DNA from 3 places in the Peribacillus sp. NPDC006672 genome. Region 1 is predicted to be linked to each of the others. Evidence: predicted binding sites of a transcription regulator. Region 1 holds the regulator's gene; each other region holds the start of a gene.
The links. Region 1 encodes Rex, which represses fermentation and respiration genes when NADH is low (regulators of the CRP and FNR family bind a similar motif). Its sites were predicted from a motif close to TTGTGAAATATTTCACAA; they were not measured.

Region 1 (6,185 bases):
CAGCTTAGAGATGATCGTTTTCAATAACGTTGATTTTCCAACGCCATTTGGGCCAACAAGAGCTATGCTCTCTCCTTTTGTCATCCGGGAATTTATATTTTTTGATACCGTTTCCCCTTCGTAACCGATAGCCAAATCCTGAAGGTGAAGCACTTCATTTCCACTTTGCCTTTCAATCTGAAATGAAAAATTAGCGGACTTTTCATCACCTTGCGGCTTGTCCAATACATCCATCTTTTCGAGCTGTTTGCGTCGGCTTTGTGCTCTTTTCGTGGTGGAAGCCCTTGTGATATTGCGTTGGACAAAGTCGCGAAGCTTTTCGATTTCCCCTTGTTGTTTCTCGAACAGCTTCATATCCCGCTCATAATCTTCCGCTTTTCCCTCTAGGTAAGAACTATAATTGCCATAGTACTTTTTCATGTTATTCCGGGTAATTTCATATACCTGGTTTACAACTTTATCTAGAAAATAGCGGTCATGGGAAACAATAAGGACAGCTCCTTGGTAGCCTTGTAAATATTGTTCAAGCCAGGAGAGGGTTTCGATATCCAAATGGTTCGTCGGCTCATCCAGAATCAATATATCCGGTTTCCTTAAAAGCAGCTTCCCTAAAGCAAGCCTTGTTTTTTGCCCACCGCTTAGAGTGGAAATTAGGGTAGAATAGTCAAAGTCAGCAAACTGAAGTCCATGTAATACGGAACGGATATCCGCTTCATATTGATAACCGCCCTTCTCTTTGAAAGCTACCATCAAAGTGTCATATTCATTTAATACTTTTTGGTAGATAGCTTCATTTTCAAAGATGTCAGGTCTGGCCATATCAGCCTCAAGGCGACGCAGCTCCTTTTCTTGTTCTAAAAGGTCCTTGAATACAGTCAGCATTTCATCCCAAATGGTTAGTTCCGATTCCAGTCCCGTATCCTGTGCCATATATCCGATGGTGACGCCTTTTGGTTTGATTATTTCACCGCCATCATGGGAAAGCTGCCCGGCTATGATTTTTAGCAGAGTAGATTTTCCAGCGCCATTTCGGCCGACAAGTGCAATTCTATCCTTATTTTGAACTTCGAGCTTCATATTTGATAAAATAAGTTCAGCTCCATAATATTTCGATAGTTGATTGATTTGTAATAAAATCATAGATTTCACCTCAATTGATTATTGTTAGTGTAACGTATTATAGTTATTATCGGCAACAGCTTGGTTCCAAGCAAAAACAAGCTGTTACATAAAGTGGAATAATAGTGTATGATTTAGGAGGGGTTACTTAAATGGGAGACTTAACGCATTTTAATGAACAAGGCCGGGCCAAAATGGTTGATGTGAGTGCTAAACCTGAAACTTCCCGGACGGCAATAGCTCAATCGAGCATTTTATTGAACGATGAAATATATGAGTTGGTCACGAACCAGAAAATGAAAAAAGGTGATGTACTGGCCGTTGCACAGGTTGCAGGAATCATGGCTAGCAAAAATACATCCAATATAATTCCAATGTGCCACCCTATTGCTCTGCAAGGGGTCAATATAGCCTTTGAATGGGAAAAAGAAGATGAAGGATATAGGCTTAGGATTGAAACAGAAGCTAAGACAAAAGGGAGTACAGGTGTGGAAATGGAAGCGTTAACAGCTGCATCCGTAACTGCCTTGACTATTTATGACATGTGTAAGGCCATTGATAAGGGAATGGTAATCGGGCCTACATTCTTAGTAGAGAAAACAGGCGGAGTGTCTAGTAACGATTATAAGAGACAAGTAAATCAAACAGATAGAGATTAAGTTGAAAAGCATGTGTGAAGGCGGGGAAGAATGATGAACCATGACCCAAAGATACCGCAGGCAACAGCCAAAAGGTTGCCATTGTATTATCGATTTTTAAAGAACTTACATTCCTCAGGCAAACAAAGAGTTTCCTCGGCAGAGCTAAGCGAAGCTGTAAAGGTGGATTCTGCTACCATTCGCCGTGATTTTTCCTACTTTGGAGCGCTTGGAAAAAAAGGATACGGCTACAATGTCAATTATTTATTATCCTTCTTTAGAAAAACATTAGATCAAGATGAACTGACAAAAGTCGCTTTAATCGGAGTGGGAAATTTAGGGACCGCTTTTTTAAATTACAATTTCATGAAAAACAATAATACGAAGATTGAAATGGCATTTGAAGTTTCTGAAGATAAGGTCGGCAAGCGAATAGCTGATGTGCCAATCTATCATATGGATCAAATCGATACACTATTGCAGGAAAATAATATCACTGCGGCTATTTTGACAGTACCTGCTCAGGTAGCACAGACGATAACCGATCGTCTAGTCAAAGCTGATATAAAGGGAATATTGAATTTCACACCTGCACGGCTGACGGTACCCCCATCCATAAGGGTTCACCACATTGACCTGGCCGTGGAGCTTCAGTCGCTCATCTACTTTCTGAAACATTATCCTGTAGTGGAAGAAGCTGCATTGGAGGAATGAAAAAAACGCTGCATCTTCGCAGCGTTTTTTTATTTTTTCTTATTTTTTTGGGCGGCTTTAATCTTGAAGTGAAGCATGATCATGCGTAATCCCGATCCAAAGTCTAGAGTCGCAATTAGTACAAGTATGTAGGCAAAGATTCCCCATCCCGAAGAACTGACGGTTTGAATCGCGATAGCGGTAAAAAGAGCTCCTAAGCCTGCATAGATGATACCCATGAATAATGGTGATTGACGTTTCATAATAAACCTCCGATGAAGGCCTGTGCAGTATCTAGCATCTTCTCAATATCTTCCCGATATACAACTTGAAAGATGATAACAAGCGTATTCATCGCAATATGTGCACTTATGGAAACGAGGATGCGGCCCGTTTGCGCATAAAGAAAAGCAAAGGTAAAGCCCATTGCCGAATATAAAAGAAGATGTTCGAGTTCACCATGCGCCAAGCCAAAAATAACTGAACTGAGTAAAGCTGAAATAAAGAAGTTAAAGCGTTTATGAAGTGATCCGAAAATGATTTTCCGAAAAATGATTTCTTCCAATATAGGTCCAATAACTGAAGTGACGAAAATGACTATGGGAACTTGGTAAATGAGTGAAATGAGCTGCTGTGTATTTTCAGATTCAGTCTTTACCCCGAGCATCTGTTCAATGTATCCAGCAATGCTTTGCGCAAAAAGAGCGAGGAACACTCCCGCAAATGCCCATAATATAGACGTGGGAATGGAAGCTGAAGTGCTTCTGTCCATCTTTTCCTTCATATCTTTTCTCATTAACAACAGGACCAAGGATAGAGCGACGAGAAAGCTGAATACGATCCAGTATGCTGCAGACTTCACTTGGAGTTCATCAGCAGGCATTCCAGTTGAAGACCCAATCAGCATGAAAAGGGGCACCCCAACAATAGTGGATAAATGCATAGCAATGTAAGTGATGATGACGAACCAATATTCTTTTTTCAAAGATGAAAACTCCTTTTATTTAGTCACCCATTCCGCTTAGAACGTTTCTGATATGGGGACAATCTATAAACGCATACTCCAAAATGGTATCAAATAATGAGACAGAACACCACTTAAAGGTACCCCTAACAAAACATTTCAGTTCCTTTGTTAAAAGAATCATTATGCTAAAGTAGTATACCCGTAATTTATCAGAAATTAATAAAAAATTTTCGATAAGATACTTGCAAAAAAGGCTCGGTTTATTTAATATTATAAATGTGTTAGCACTCGATAGTGAAGAGTGCTAATAATCATGAAACAAATTATCAAGAGAATATGAGGAGGTTGTTTCACTTGTTAAAACCATTAGGTGATCGCGTTATTATTGAACTAGTTCAATCTGAAGAAAAAACTGCAAGCGGTATTGTTCTTCCTGATACTGCAAAAGAAAAGCCACAAGAAGGTAAGGTAGTAGCTGTTGGTACTGGCCGTGTCCTTGAAAATGGCGAACGTGTTGCTTTAGAGGTTGCCCAAGGCGATCTAATTATCTTCTCAAAATATGCAGGTACTGAAGTTAAATACGAAGATACTGAATACTTAATTTTACGTGAAAGCGACATTCTAGCTGTTATCGGCTAATTATACATCATACTTAACTGAACGAAAATTTTCTTAAAATTTTAGGGAGGTACTTATAAATGGCTAAAGAAATTAAATTTAGTGAAGAAGCTCGCCGCTCCATGCTTCGTGGTGTGGACGCACTTGCAGATGCAGTTAAAGTAACGCTTGGACCAAAAGGTCGTAACGTGGTTCTTGAGAAAAAATTCGGTTCACCGCTTATCACAAATGACGGTGTGACGATCGCTAAAGAAATTGAATTGGAAGATGCATTCGAAAACATGGGTGCGAAATTGGTTGCTGAAGTAGCAAGCAAAACAAACGACGTAGCTGGTGACGGTACAACTACTGCAACGGTTCTAGCGCAAGCGATGATTCGTGAAGGTCTTAAAAACGTAACAGCTGGTGCAAACCCAATGGGTATCCGTAAAGGAATCGAAAAAGCGGTTAATACTGCAATTGCAGAATTAAAAGCTATTTCTCAACCTGTTGAAAACAAAGAATCGATTGCACAAGTTGCTGCTATCTCTTCAGCTGATGAAGAAGTGGGTCAACTGATTGCTGAAGCTATGGAACGTGTTGGTAACGACGGCGTCATCACAATCGAAGAGTCTAAAGGTTTCACAACTGAATTGGACGTTGTAGAAGGTATGCAGTTCGATCGTGGATATGCTTCTCCTTATATGGTTACAGATTCAGATAAAATGGAAGCTGTTTTAGACAATCCATATATCTTAATCACGGATAAAAAAGTAACGAATATCCAAGAAATCCTTCCTGTACTTGAGCAAGTTGTTCAACAAGGGAAACCACTATTATTGATTGCTGAAGATGTAGAAGGCGAAGCGCTTGCAACTCTTGTTGTGAACAAACTTCGTGGAACATTCAATGCAGTTGCGGTTAAAGCTCCTGGATTCGGTGACCGTCGTAAAGCAATGCTTGAAGACATCGCAGCTCTTACAGGCGGCGAAGTAATCACTGAAGAAATCGGACTTGATCTTAAATCTGCAACAATCGAATCTTTAGGACGTGCGTCTAAAGTGGTTGTTACAAAAGAAAACACAACAATCGTTGAAGGTTCTGGAGATACAGCTCAAATTCAAGCTCGTGTAAACCAAATCCGTGTTCAATTAGAAGAAACAACTTCTGAATTCGACCGTGAAAAATTACAAGAACGCCTTGCTAAATTAGCTGGCGGTGTAGCAGTAATCAAAGTTGGTGCAGCTACTGAAACGGAATTAAAAGAACGTAAACTTCGTATTGAAGATGCATTGAACTCCACTCGTGCCGCTGTTGAAGAAGGTATCGTAGCCGGTGGTGGTACAGCACTTCTTAACGTATACAATAAAATCGCTGAAATTCAAGCGGAAGGCGACGTAGCAACAGGCGTGAAAATCGTTCTTCGTGCTATCGAAGAGCCTGTTCGTCAAATCGCTCACAATGCTGGACTTGAAGGCTCTGTAATCGTAGAGCGCCTTAAAGGCGAAGCAGTTGGTACTGGCTTCAATGCAGCTACAGGACAATGGGTGAACATGATCGAATCCGGTATCGTCGATCCTACTAAAGTAACTCGTTCAGCTCTACAAAACGCTGGTTCTGTAGCAGCAATGTTCTTAACAACAGAAGCTGTTGTTGCTGACAAACCAGAACCTGCTGGCGCAGGCGGCATGGGCATGCCTGATATGGGCGGAATGGGCGGAATGGGCGGCATGATGTAATCATCGCTTAAATCCCTTAGAGGGGTTTAACGAGGATTCAGAATGAATGCTCACCTAACATGTGAATATCTTTAAAGTTGAAGGCCTCTCACAGTTTACTGATGGGAGGCCTTCTCTTATTTGTTGTCAGTAAAGACAAAATTCCATGTTGGGAATGAAATCGTTTCGAACAGCCACCTATATTTTGAGTGGTATTGAAGTAAGCGTATGGTTTAAAAAAATCAACCTCATCAACAGAAAAAGTCTGCCCAAAATGAGGTTGAATTCATTCATAAGTTGTTCGGAGTAGCTGCTTAATCCCAAAGTTAGCAGGATATTACCATTCTATGTTTCTATTTCTTATTTTTGCACTAGAACCTTCTAAACTCCCCAATAAACTTTGACTTATATTAACGAGAATCTAGTTAAATTCAAAAAAAAAGCGCTTGCATT
Region 2 (6,185 bases), on a different contig from region 1:
GTCAATAGATAAAATGGAGACCATGCCTTTACGATATCGCCAATTGAATGTTTTTCGAATTCAAATTCCTTGCCGTTGAGTAAAAATAGATGTTTAGGCTGCCACTTATTAAGAAATAAAGCCAGCACCCCCATGGTTAAGAGAGATGGAATAATGTCAGCTAACTCTGGGCCTACAAAAACGGTCATGATCGCCTGGGACACCGTATAAGTAATCGATGTCACTAATATGGCCGGCAATACTTCTCTGATCCCCTTAAAGCCATCCATCAGCCATATTAATAAAAACGGAATGGTAAAGTTAATGAGCGGCAGTGTTAAGGCCGTCATCATGGACACATTCATCGATGTTACATTTTCCAAGCCGAATGTCCCGATGATGCCAACCGGTATGCCGATTGCCCCAAATGCTCCCGAAGCGCCATTTGCTATTAGACAAAGCATCGCTGCCTGTAAAGGCTTGAATCCCAATGAAACTAATAGGACGGCGCAGATTGCGATCGGTACACCAAAACCTGCTGCTCCTTCAAGAAAGGCGTTAAAGCAAAAACCAATAAGTAAGAGCTGAAGGCGTTGGTCTTGTGAAATCCCTGCTATGCTACCGCGTAACACCTCGAACTTTCCGGATTTCACAGAGACTTTATATAACCAGACCGCCATCACGATGATATAGCCAATCGGCCATATCCCTTGGAACGTACCTTGAGCCACACTTCCGATGGCTTCACCCAAAGGTAGCTTAAAGAGGAAAAGGACGATAAGAAAGGTAACAAATAAGTTTAGAAGGGCTGCGTGGATTCCTTTCATCTTAAAAATCGTCAAGCATAATAGAAATAAAAGGATCGGTATAGCTGCAACTAATGCTGAAATGGCAAGATTATTAAATGGGTTGTATGTTTGTACTAACATAATGACAGCTCCCTGCGTAAGAAATTCTGGTTAGTGTATGAACTACTCCCAAAATTGGGCTTGAATATCTTGAAGCGTATGAACAGAGCGGGCAAACTGTTCTTTTTCGCTCTCGTTTAGGGTAAGCTCGACAATGTTTTTTGCGCCTGTGCGATTAATGACTGTAGGGGTACCAATATAAACATTACTATGGCCATATTCGCCTTCCAACAATGAGCCAACTGGTAAGACGACATTTTCATTCTTTAAGATCGCTTTTGTGATTCTCGCCAATCCCATGGCGATTCCATAATACGTAGCACCCTTCGACTCAATGATCTGGTATGCAGCATCACGGACTTGAACGGCAATCTCTTTTTTTCTTGCTTCATTTAATTTTGGAGCTATCGGCAATCCGGAAAAATTGGCAGAGCTCCAAACCGGAAGTTGTGAATCACCATGTTCACCAATGATATAGGCATGGATACTTGTAGGTGCGGTATTAAATTCTTGCCCTAATAAAGAGCGGAATCTTGCAGAATCCAAGATAGTCCCTGAACCAATCACTTTTTCTTTCGGTAAACCGGAAAATTTCCATGTCGCATATGCCAAAATGTCTACTGGATTCGTTGCGACCAAGAAAATGCCATTAAATCCAGCTTTCATGATGCTGCCTACGATTGATTCAAAAATGCTCATGTTTTTCCTTACAAGATCTAGCCTGGTTTCTCCAGGCTTTTGAGCAGCTCCAGCACATATGACTACGATTGCAGCATCCCTACAGTCCTCGTATGATCCGGATTTTATATTCATGGCACTAGGTGCATACACAAGACCATGATCTAGGTCCATAACATCGCCTTTCGCTTTTTCTTGATTCAAATCGACAAGAACCAACTCATCACATATTCCTTGATTCATCAAAGCATAGGCATAACTAGATCCAACTGCACCAGTACCAACTAATACGACTTTATTTCCCTGTGTAGAATTCATAATGAATACCTCCAATTTTTTCGAATGTAAAACCTTTTTAAAGAGAAGACTTAAAAGGATATCTCCATCCCTTTAGTATGTGAAACATTTCACAAAAAGATGTAAAAAATTTGCAGGCTTGCATGTTTTTATGTTTGCAGAGTTGTTATAAACAATTACTTTGTGAAGTATTTCACAAAGTAATTGTACTACATAGCACTATAACATTGCAACAAACAAAAATATTTATTTAGGTTTTTTTACATGATAGTAGCACCTTTGCAGTAGTTGTCGGATCCTGAGCAAAGTGATTGCAGTTTTAAAAAGGAGATGATGCATGGCACAAAAGAATATAGTGTAAAGAAGGGATATTCCTAAAGGTTTAAAAGGGGCTGAGAAGTTTGATTTATATCATCATTGGAATGCTGATTTTGGTCATAGCCTGTATCGTAACTGCCAAAATAATTTCCTATAAATACTGGACTTGTATCTATACGGCATTCGGAAATGATAATTATTTTAAGGTGATAGCGAAATTGGAAAACGAGGGTATACAATTCAAAACGAAAACGCCTATGAATTTAGGTTCCCAGGATTTTCAAAATCGCCATAAAACCACTCAATATGATGTTTTTGTGAAAAAAGAACATGAGCAAATTGCCCAAAGGGCCGTGCACAAGAATTGATAAATGGAACTGGCTGTCCTGGTGGCAGTCTTTTTTTACTTGGAAGGAAAGTTAAAACTAGCGGATTTAAACTTAATGAAGAATTTGGGCTTATAAATCATTTCGGAGAAAGGGAATTGAAAGATGAAAAAACAATTGCTTAAAATTTCTGAAAGAGAAGAACTTGTCGAATTATACTCGGATACAAATGATTTAAGGAAATTCGGTGTGGCCAAGATACTAAAAGTGTCAGATGCGTTTGTAGTGGCAGCTAATATTACTTCAACCGGGATGTATGGTGGATACAGTTTACTTTATCTTGAAAGCATTCACCAAATCAATGTCAATACGAAATACATTAATAAAATCAAGAGATTATATATGGCAAAAAAACAAAATCATATTGAATTCGTTGATGGAAATGACGATTTACTTTTGAGTTTTCTGGATTTTGCACATGAAAATAGCTTCATGGTTTCAGTTGAACTTTTTAATACGGGAGATGGTGATGTGCAGGGTTTTATTAAAAACCTGGAAGATGATATATTTGTAATTTCAATGGTGAACGAAGTGGGGGAACTTGATGGTGAAGCATTCATTAAGTCGGATGCCATACATACCATTTCATGTGATGGTGAAAATGAATTCAATTTAATGCATTTATATTTCAGGAAATGATCATGGACATTATATTTCAAGGGTAATGCTGCTTTTTGCAAAGTGCTGCTAAACTATAATTTAATAGAAGATAAAAGAAAGAAAAAGGCATAGATACTTTTGTTTTTAATAGTTTAAAAGACTGAAAATTTGTATAATGATTGAGATGGATTAAGAGGTTTCAAAAATGAATGTACATATAGGAGGGGCATGGATGAGTAAGCTTAAAGGCAGGACCATTGCTTTATTGGGAGCGAGGAAGACGGAAGAACTTAGTAAAATCGTTCATAATCTTGGGGGAGTCCCGCTCGTTCGTCCAGCACAGGGGACGGTATTCCTTGATGATTCCCATTTGGAAGAGGATGTCACCCGTTTGATGGCAGGAGAGTTCGATTGGATCATCCTGACGACGGGAGTAGGGACGGAACTATTATATAAAACGGCATTGAAGATGGAAGCGGGAGATCGTTTCATAGAAGCTTTGCAGTCCATGAAAATTGCAGCTAGGGGTTATAAAACAGTGAATATGCTGAAAAAACTAGGCCTGCAGCCATTAATCCGTGATGATGATGGCAGTACGGCAGGGCTCGTTCGCAATCTAGAGGGCCATCTGCCCAGAGATGTAAAGGTCGCATTGCAGCTTCATGGCGATCCGGCGCCTCTTTTGATGAATTGGCTGGATGAGCAAAAAGTGGAGCATAAAGAAATCCTTCCATACGAACATATACCGCCCGAAAAAGAAACGATGCGTCAGCTGATCGAAGAAATTCTTGGAGGGAAAATAGATTCTGTCGTGTTCACGAGCGCACCGCAGCCTCGTAATTTGATGAAATTTGCCCGTGAACAAGGCGTGGAAGATAAAATAATCGACTGGTTTAAATCCGATGTGATTGCTCTTGCTGTCGGAAAAGTAACGGCACAGGTGGTAATAGATGAAGGAATCAAGCGGGTCATATATCCAGAAGATCAACGGATGGGCAGTGCAATGGTGGAGCTGGTGAAATATTATCAGGTCATTGCAAGCAGATAAGGGTGAGTGCGGTATGACCAAGGGCAAAGTCTATTTTGTTGGAACAAGGCAGATGTGGATATTGAATCGCTGTTAAATCAAGTCTCCATCGGGGTAAGCGGGAAAAGCACCGGCAAAAGACTTGAAGACTATGGATTTGCACTGGATATGATGCCCAAAGAGCCGTCTGTAGAAGAATTGGTGGCGTTGATCGTGAATAGGAATGTTTATTAGGCTCTGATAAAAACAGAGTCTTTTTTCCTTTGGGTGGGTGTTTTTCGTAAATAGGGCGTTGGTTAGCTGCAATCATCATATTAATTAATATTTAATTTTGCCATAATACCTGTTCTTTTTTTCAGAAGTGCTAAGCACCACTGGCACTTTCATCGGATTACTTTTACTATGCATCAGGAAAAGGATGATACCTAATTTGGGAAGGAATAAAAGTCTTTTATTCCTTCCCAAATTGGGTATTATATATAAGTGACTTTTCTAGGGAGGCGAAGTAAATGAAACGCACATGGGAATTCGTATTAAGTATCATAGGCGTGAGTATTGCTGCGATTTCTTTAATCGTGACGATTATAGCGGCAGTTTATCTCAACAGTATCGATTTGACGGAAGTGATAGACTATTCATTAATGACAGATTCCGAGTTTTCGACGTCTGAGGTGGATATGTCAATCAAGTTGTTCATGGGCTTATTATGGGCGGGGGTCGTATCGCTGTTCATCGCATTGGCAGGCGGCTTGATCGCTATCTTTCTATTAAAAGGCGGCAAAGCGAAGGGAGCCGGAATCTTATTGGTCATTACGGGCATTCTGACGGTCTTTCATGTATGGCCGCTTATCTTCTTCATCGTGCCGGGAATCATGTGCCTTGTAAGGAAACCAAGGGAAACGGTGGAAGTGATCGGATGATCCACCCTATACATAGTTTTGTAATTTGAAACAAAGGAGCTGACCCGAAAATGCGGGTCAGCTCCTTTTATTATGAACTGGAAAAATTGTGGATATTTTAGGGAGATATACCTTTTTGTACCTGCAATAACTAATCTATCATGTTACTATTATTATAAATGTAAATATAAATAGACTGGAGTTCGATCAATGAAGATACCTTTAATGAAAGTGGGAATAATGACCTGTTTAACATTCGGTTTGTTTAATGGACAGGCTTTTGCGGAGTCTGGATTAACCAATGTCTGTTCAGCTTTTGGTGAAATCCAACCGAAGAAAAATCCTTCCCATAAGCAGATTAGCTGTTTACTGACGAATGCGGCAATAGAGGCTGAAATCCCCCCTGAAGTGATAAAAGCGGTGGCTACGCAGGAAAACGGAGATTGGAGGCAATTTAATGATGCGGGCCAACCCATAAAGTCCGGTGATGGCGGTATCGGTCTAATGCAGCTTACCAATAAAAGCGGGTATGACCAGAAAAAGTTGGAAAATGATATAGTCTATAATATCGAGGCTGGCGTCGAGGTACTGAGTGACATGTATTCTAGAAGGGATTTGCCCAAGATCAAAGGTGCAGGACGCAGGGTCATTGAAAATTGGTATTTCCCAGTCATGGCTTACAATGGGACAAAACCGGTGAACAGTCCTCTTTACCAGGAAAACGGGAAAAGAAATGCGAATGCCTACCAAGAGGAAGTATTTGCCGAATTGGAAAACCAAAGTTTTTTGAATGCCACTAAACTGGCAATCTATCCATTCAGCACATCAGACTTTCAATATGACCGGGAGAGCACTGGAAATATCACCTTTAAAAAGCTGGAATACACACTGACCGATCAAACGCATGATTCTGTTTATTGGTTCAAGCCAGGAGACAAAGCGTTCACGGCGTCCAGCGTGAAAATAAGGAAAGAAATAAGCACTACAGAAGGTGCAGTATCTGTGCCATCCAATACAAGCTTAATCATCACTGGGAATTTTGATTATCACGAATCTAAGGGAAATAAATTTGTCTGGTACCCCGTACAAACGG
Region 3 (6,185 bases), on a different contig from region 1:
GCTGCCAGTAGATGTGCAGCCAGTAGTTGTGTCGCCAGTAGCTGTGATTCCAATAATTGTGATACCAGTAGTTGTGCCAGTAGTTGAGATATCAGTAGTTGAGATATCAGTAGTTGTGCAGCCAGTAGTTATGCTGCCAGTAGATGTGCTGCCAGTAGATGTGCTGCCAGTAGATGTGCTGCCAGTAGATGTGCTGCCAGTAGATGTGCTGCCAGTAGATGTGCTACCAGTAGATGTGCTACCGGTAGAAGTGCTACCGGTAGATGTGCTACCAGTAGAACTACCGGTAGAAGTGCTACCGGTAGATGTGCTGCCAGTAGACTTGCTGCCAGTAGAAGTACTACCGGTAGATGTGCTGCCAGTAGACTTGCTGCCAGTAGAAGTGCTACCGGTAGATGAACTGCTAGATGAAGCTGCTTTTCCTTTTTTCCCTTTCGGCATACAGACCCCTCCTTTAATAAGGTTAATTTTATGATATGCGCAATGGTACATACTTGAGCGTAAGTTAACGACAAACGGGCTAATAAAAATTAACGGAGAGGATTTAGGAGAGTTGCCTAATCCTAGAAGATTTATAGAATGGATAAGCAACAAAATGGAGTATGTCCATTGTTAACATCTTTCGTCAATCAGTAGTTGTGTTACCAGTAGATTTTTGTCCAGTGGATTTACTGCCAGTGGACTTACTGCCAGTGGACTTACTGCCAGTGGATTTACTGCCAGTGGACTTGCTGCCAGTAGAAGTGCTACCGGTAGATGAACTGCCAGATGAAGCTGCTTTTCCTTTTTTCCCTTTCGGCATACAGACCCCTCCTTTAATAAGGTTAATTTTATGATATGCGCAATGGTACAAACTTGAGCGTTAGTTAACGACAAACGGGCTAATAAAAATTAACGGAGAGGATTTAGGAGAGTTGCCTAATCCTAGAAGATTTATAGAATGGAAAAGCAACAAAATGGAGTACTGTCCATTGCTAACATCTTTCGTCAATCATTGCATCATGATCAGGCATTTTAATAAATTTATGAAAAAAATGCCCTTTAATCCCGATGATCGGGAAGAAAGGGCATGTACCGCGGACATGTAAATGAACTAGATGTCACGTCACGGCTATAATAAATTAATAAGCCAGGCTGAATAGGGCTTTGATGTGTGATAGATAGCGAACATTACTTGCTTCTTTCATCAATGTAGCCGGCAGACCTTTAAGGGAAGTGTTATTGGCCCCAACGGTTGCCACTGCATCCTTACGGCCAAGGCTCGCAAGTGTACCTGAGTTGATAGGTGAAAATTCTTCTAGTTTCTTGCCTTCAAAGGCTGCATATAGGTTGTAGCCAACAAGCTCACCCATTTGCCAAGCATTTTGTGCAGTAGGAGCGTATGGACGGCCGCCTTCTGGAGGGAAAGCAACGGCACTGTCTCCGACAACGAATACGTCATTATGGGATTTGGATTGCAAATACTCATTAACGGTTGCTTTGCCGCGATCCACTTCAAGGCCTGATTCGCCTACGATAGGAAGTGCTGCGACTCCGCCTGTCCAAACAAGCGTATTGGCTTCGATCGTTTGTCCATCTTTCAATTCGATTTGATTTCCTTTAACACCCGTTACAGGCAGACCTGTCAAGAATTCAACGCCGCGTGCTTCCAAGCTGGACATGGCACGTTCAATTAAGTGATCAGGCAGGACTGGAAGGATTTTTGGACCAGCTTCCACAAGCTTGATTTTCAAGTCCTTGAAGTCCACTCCGAATTTTTTGGCGATTTTAGGGAAATGATCCACGATTTCACCGATTAACTCGACACCAGTCAATCCGCCGCCGCCGATTACGATTGTAGCGTCCGCTTCGTTATTCGTTTGTGCATATTCACGGATGCGATCTTCGATATGTTTGTAAATTTTGTTTGCATCATTAACGGATTTCAAGACCATGCTGTTTTCCTCAAGTCCCGGAATGCCGAAGAATCCTGTTTGGCTTCCCAAAGCAACAACTAGGGCATCATAAGATAAAGTGGAACCATTGGCAAGTTTCACTTCTTTTTTATCGACTGAGAAAGACTCCACTTTTGAAATGGTAAGGTCGATATCTTTTCCTTTAAAAAGTTTTTCCAAAGGAATCGAAACGGCTTGTTCAGAAATAGATCCGCCTGCAAGGCGGTGCAATTCGGTGATGATTTGGTGCGTTGGAAATTGGTTCACCACTGTAACCTGCACTTCATCTTTACTGTAATATTCACGTACGGATAAGGCAGATAGTAATCCTGCGTAACCTGCACCTAAGATGACGATTTGTTTTGACATAGTTAATCCCCCGTCCTTACTGATTGAAAGTTTATGAAATTATTTTTGGTTTTTACGTTCTGAAGAGACTTCAAGAAAAGCTTGGGCGAAACGGAAAAGTTTTTGTGCTTGCGGATCTTTCATCATCCTTAACAGACCAAAAAGACCGATCACATCATTATTCACTTCAGCACGATCCTTAGCTTCGATGGCATTAGCCGCTAGCCCTTTCACTGAATGGACTACAGGTGTCGCGATCTCCGAAATGGCGCTGACCGTATCATTTTTCAAAACATCATCAGTCGCAACCGATTGAGCGAAATCATAAGACTTTGTTAAAATATTCACTAATTCAGTCAGTTTTGGTAACTGCTCAACTAAAGTGTTCAATGATTCCTGAACCTCAGGCTTTAATAATTGGTCCAGTACATCTAATTGTTTTTGGCGGGCATTAATTTGTTCAGTTTGTGATTGGGTAATCGTTTCTGACATATCCAATTCTCCTTTGCAATAAGCATTTTGTTGATGTAATTAGAAAAACTTGTAAATAATTACACAAAGTGTGACAAAAATTACTTTTAAAAATGTAATGAAAGCTATCCTATAGTATATCCCTTTAGCTTCATGAAAACAGCTGATTTTTTAAAAATATACATAAAATGCGCTTTTCCTGCATATTTGATAGACCAATTTAATGAATGGTCTATGTTTGATCTGAAATACTTTACGAAAATCTATATTTTATCCCAGAGTTCGTATCTATCATCATCATACATATTTCCATCTTTATTCGCCATCCTAAATTGATGGAGGTGAAAAATGTGGCGGATTCAGAATCAAAATTTGTAGAAGAGAATAATGATAAGAGGCAAAATAAACTGGTTGGCAGTATGGACTATACTAAAGAACAACTATTGGAAGGCATGAATGGAATTTCTGAAGTTTACCTCAAAAACAGTGAGGAAGGCACATTGGAAACACCTGATAAATAGTAATGCTGTAAGCATAGCGAAATTGTTATGCTTACTTAATTTTGCTCCTTTTTTGAAAAATCCTCTATCGAAACCTCAGTTTGTAGACAAAAAGGGGTGCAGAATTTAAAAATTCCGCACCCCACGATACGTGGTACTTTCTTTAATTGCTTTGGTTTCTTCAACACTGTAGGAGAAAGGGGGAATGTTCCCGAACCAACTGACCCAAAGAAACACCTACAACTCCTCGGGTATGATTTTTATCTAAATTTTAAGTTGATTGGAGCGGGTGTTCGAGACTCCTGCGGGAAAAGCGCGTCTAGGGGAGACCCCGCAGGCGCAAGCGAGGAGGCTCCCCTACCGCCCGCGGAAAGCGAGTTTCTTGAGCGGAAATCAACATTTAAATATCATGTGGGTTTCGAAGACATTCCTAATGGAAGCCCATCAATTCCTTCACATGTTTACAATTATCTTTGGAAGTGAGCATTTCCAAGAGCGTAAAGGCAACATCGAATCCTGTGGATGGATTGTAGGAAGTAATGATATTGTCCGTGACGACAATCGGTTCATTAACGACAATCGCACCAAAATCTTTTAGCTGCCCCTGTCTCTTACTGGTTGGATGGTTGTATGTAGTTGCTTTTCTTCCATGCAATATCCCGCTTTTTCCAAGTGGAAGAGAACCTACACAAATGGTTGCAATGATTTTGTTCTTATCATGAAAATACTTGATCACATCAAGAAACCGCTGATCATAAGCATCCTCATAGAAACCTGCTTCTTCAAAACCTCCTGGAATGGCCAAAGCATCGAAGTCATCAAGGTTCACTTGATCGAGGGTCAATTCCGGCTGCACGATGAAATTCCATGTGCATTTCAATTGTTCATGAAGTCCCACTGTAACCAGATCAGTCGTACCGTCACCCTCTAATTTATTCCAGCCCAATACATCTGTAAACACGCTTGCTTCAACCGCTTCGAATCCATTGGAAAGCAGCATCAATACTTTTTTCATCGTGCATCCCCCTTATTTATATTTGTATTTATTATATAAAAAGCGAGTTCCCTAATACATACGATAAATTATGTAATCATCCCATTTCTATTTATTTTATAATGTATTTAGGTGAATTTTATTAATAATGAAAAGTGAGGGTGATTGAATTGGATCGAACGGATAAAAAGATACTTTCCTTGCTGGAGAATAATGGGCGCATGTCAATGAAAGAACTGGCACATGAAGTTTCCTTAACAGCCCCAGCAACGAAAGAACGTGTGAATAAATTAGAGGAAAGCGGAGTGATAAAAGGATATAAAACGGAAATATCCCTTGAAAAACTTGATAGGAGCATAACAGCATTCATATTATTCGAAACGGATAGATGTAAAGACTTTTATCAATTTAGCTTGAACCATCCGGAAGTACTCGAATGCCACCGGCTAGCCGGTCAATACAGTTATCTTATTAAAATAAGTACATTTTCCATGGAAACACTGGAGGACTTCGTTGATGAAGCCATTAAATATGGGAAATCGTCCACCCACCTGATATTTTCTTCCGCATCGAAAAATGTTTTTTCTAGCGAGGAGATGTAACCGGTTGTTACCCATTTACTATTTTTTAATATAGGAGCAATTAGCAGGAAAAAACTCCACCCATATAGAAAGTAAATAGTAACAAAAATCACAGTTGGAGTTCAAAAAGGGAGTGGGGAAGAGTGAGTTTTGTTTATGAGGAAGAAAAAATAATGGAATTCCTTTTGCAGAATAAAAGTGAGTTTGAAGAATATCTTTTATCAGAAGCTGTCAATGTCAGGGATAAAATCGAAGAAATTCTGCTGATTGGAAATGTCGACCTTTTGAATAATGCACATAAGCTCATCCGTTATATAGTAGAACAGAATGAAACGGATATGATCACCTTTGCCGAAAAAGAGGGAGTTACGTGGGCGACCCACTCCTTGACGCTTTCATTCAAGCTGGAATGGATTCAGGCGATCCGCAGAACGCTTTGGACATTTCTTTATAAGTTCGAAAGTGCAAAAGTAGTGTTTAGTGAATCCAAAACCTTTTTTGAATTAGAGAAAAAAGTGAATGAAAAGGTTGATGTATTTCTAAAATCCTTTTTCGTCAGCTACTCCGATTACAAAGACAAATTGATTCTGGCTCAGCAAAACTTGGTGGAAAATCTATCCGTCCCGATCATTCCAGTCACTTCCAGCACCTGTGTCCTTCCATTAATTGGGACTATTGATAATTCACGTATACTGATAATCGAGGAAAAAGTATTGCAGGAGATAGGTAAACTGCGGATACAGACCTTGATCTTGGATTTATCCGGTATCATAGAAATGGATGTTGAAATCATTAATGATTTATTGAAAATCCTCGATGGAACGGCAATGATGGGGTGTAAAGCTGTAGTGACTGGATTACGCCCTGAAGTGGTAACGAAAATGATCCGTTCAGGGGTTCAGATCGAGAATAGAGCAGAAACAAAGGGTACGCTGCAGCAGGCCTTGAAGGACTATCTTGTAGTCACCTAATCGTGAAGTGAAGTCGCCATGTTTTGGTGACTTTTTTATGGGTAATTTTGGAAATAAGGAAATTTATTTGCTGTTTTTTTAGATTCGGATAAGTAGATGGAATCAAAAACGGATGCCCAGATGCAGTTGAAGGTTGATGAACCGAATTGAGGTTGGTATTAATATCAATATGAATGAGGGTTCGGCTATAGAAGAAGTTGCAAAAAACTCCAGTTTGATTTCAGAAATCCGCTTCCTTTCCGCCGACTGCCTGCCAAGCCTCCTCAAAGAAGCGTCTGTGGGGTCTTGGCAAGCAAGTTATTCGGCAGGACTGTCGCAAATTTCTTCCAAAGAGGGTTTCACTTCAGGAGTGAATAGACATATGTATCATGAGGCATGCCGTTTTG

Region 2: ACQKKK_RS00485 (L-lactate dehydrogenase) is a predicted target of Rex. The motif match lies at 2,044-2,061, and genes of this name have one in related genera.
Region 3: ACQKKK_RS09270 (DUF1641 domain-containing protein) is a predicted target of Rex. The motif match lies at 2,824-2,841, and genes of this name have one in related genera.

Annotation. Positions count from the first base shown of each region.
Region 1 covers NZ_JBNNOR010000032.1:4,261-10,445, forward strand. Annotated here, with positions in the region: gene abc-f (ribosomal protection-like ABC-F family protein) at 1-1,140, opposite strand, end outside; gene moaC (cyclic pyranopterin monophosphate synthase MoaC) at 1,272-1,778, shown strand; gene ACQKKK_RS25800 (redox-sensing transcriptional repressor Rex) at 1,809-2,471, shown strand; gene ACQKKK_RS25805 (YdiK family protein) at 2,501-2,713, opposite strand; gene ACQKKK_RS25810 (CPBP family intramembrane glutamic endopeptidase) at 2,710-3,435, opposite strand; gene groES (co-chaperone GroES) at 3,772-4,056, shown strand; gene groL (chaperonin GroEL) at 4,116-5,753, shown strand; partial or broken gene ACQKKK_RS25825 (IS6 family transposase) at 5,887-6,050, shown strand.
Region 2 covers NZ_JBNNOR010000001.1:87,227-93,411, forward strand. Annotated here, with positions in the region: gene ACQKKK_RS00480 (L-lactate permease) at 1-908, opposite strand, end outside; gene ACQKKK_RS00485 (L-lactate dehydrogenase) at 951-1,883, opposite strand; gene ACQKKK_RS00490 (hypothetical protein) at 2,264-2,548, shown strand; gene ACQKKK_RS00495 (hypothetical protein) at 2,672-3,205, shown strand; gene ACQKKK_RS00500 (uroporphyrinogen-III synthase) at 3,399-4,214, shown strand; gene ACQKKK_RS00505 (hypothetical protein) at 4,221-4,427, shown strand; gene ACQKKK_RS00510 (DUF4064 domain-containing protein) at 4,703-5,113, shown strand; gene ACQKKK_RS00515 (immunoglobulin-like domain-containing protein) at 5,303-6,185, shown strand, end outside.
Region 3 covers NZ_JBNNOR010000004.1:284,452-290,636, reverse strand. Annotated here, with positions in the region: gene ACQKKK_RS09285 (hypothetical protein) at 1-475, shown strand, start outside; gene ACQKKK_RS09280 (hypothetical protein) at 626-802, opposite strand; gene ACQKKK_RS09275 (NAD(P)/FAD-dependent oxidoreductase) at 1,122-2,303, opposite strand; gene ACQKKK_RS09270 (DUF1641 domain-containing protein) at 2,343-2,774, opposite strand; gene ACQKKK_RS09265 (hypothetical protein) at 3,104-3,274, shown strand; gene ACQKKK_RS09260 (DJ-1/PfpI family protein) at 3,684-4,268, opposite strand; gene ACQKKK_RS09255 (Lrp/AsnC family transcriptional regulator) at 4,418-4,849, shown strand; gene ACQKKK_RS09250 (STAS domain-containing protein) at 4,972-5,799, shown strand; gene ACQKKK_RS09245 (GNAT family N-acetyltransferase) at 6,138-6,185, opposite strand, start outside.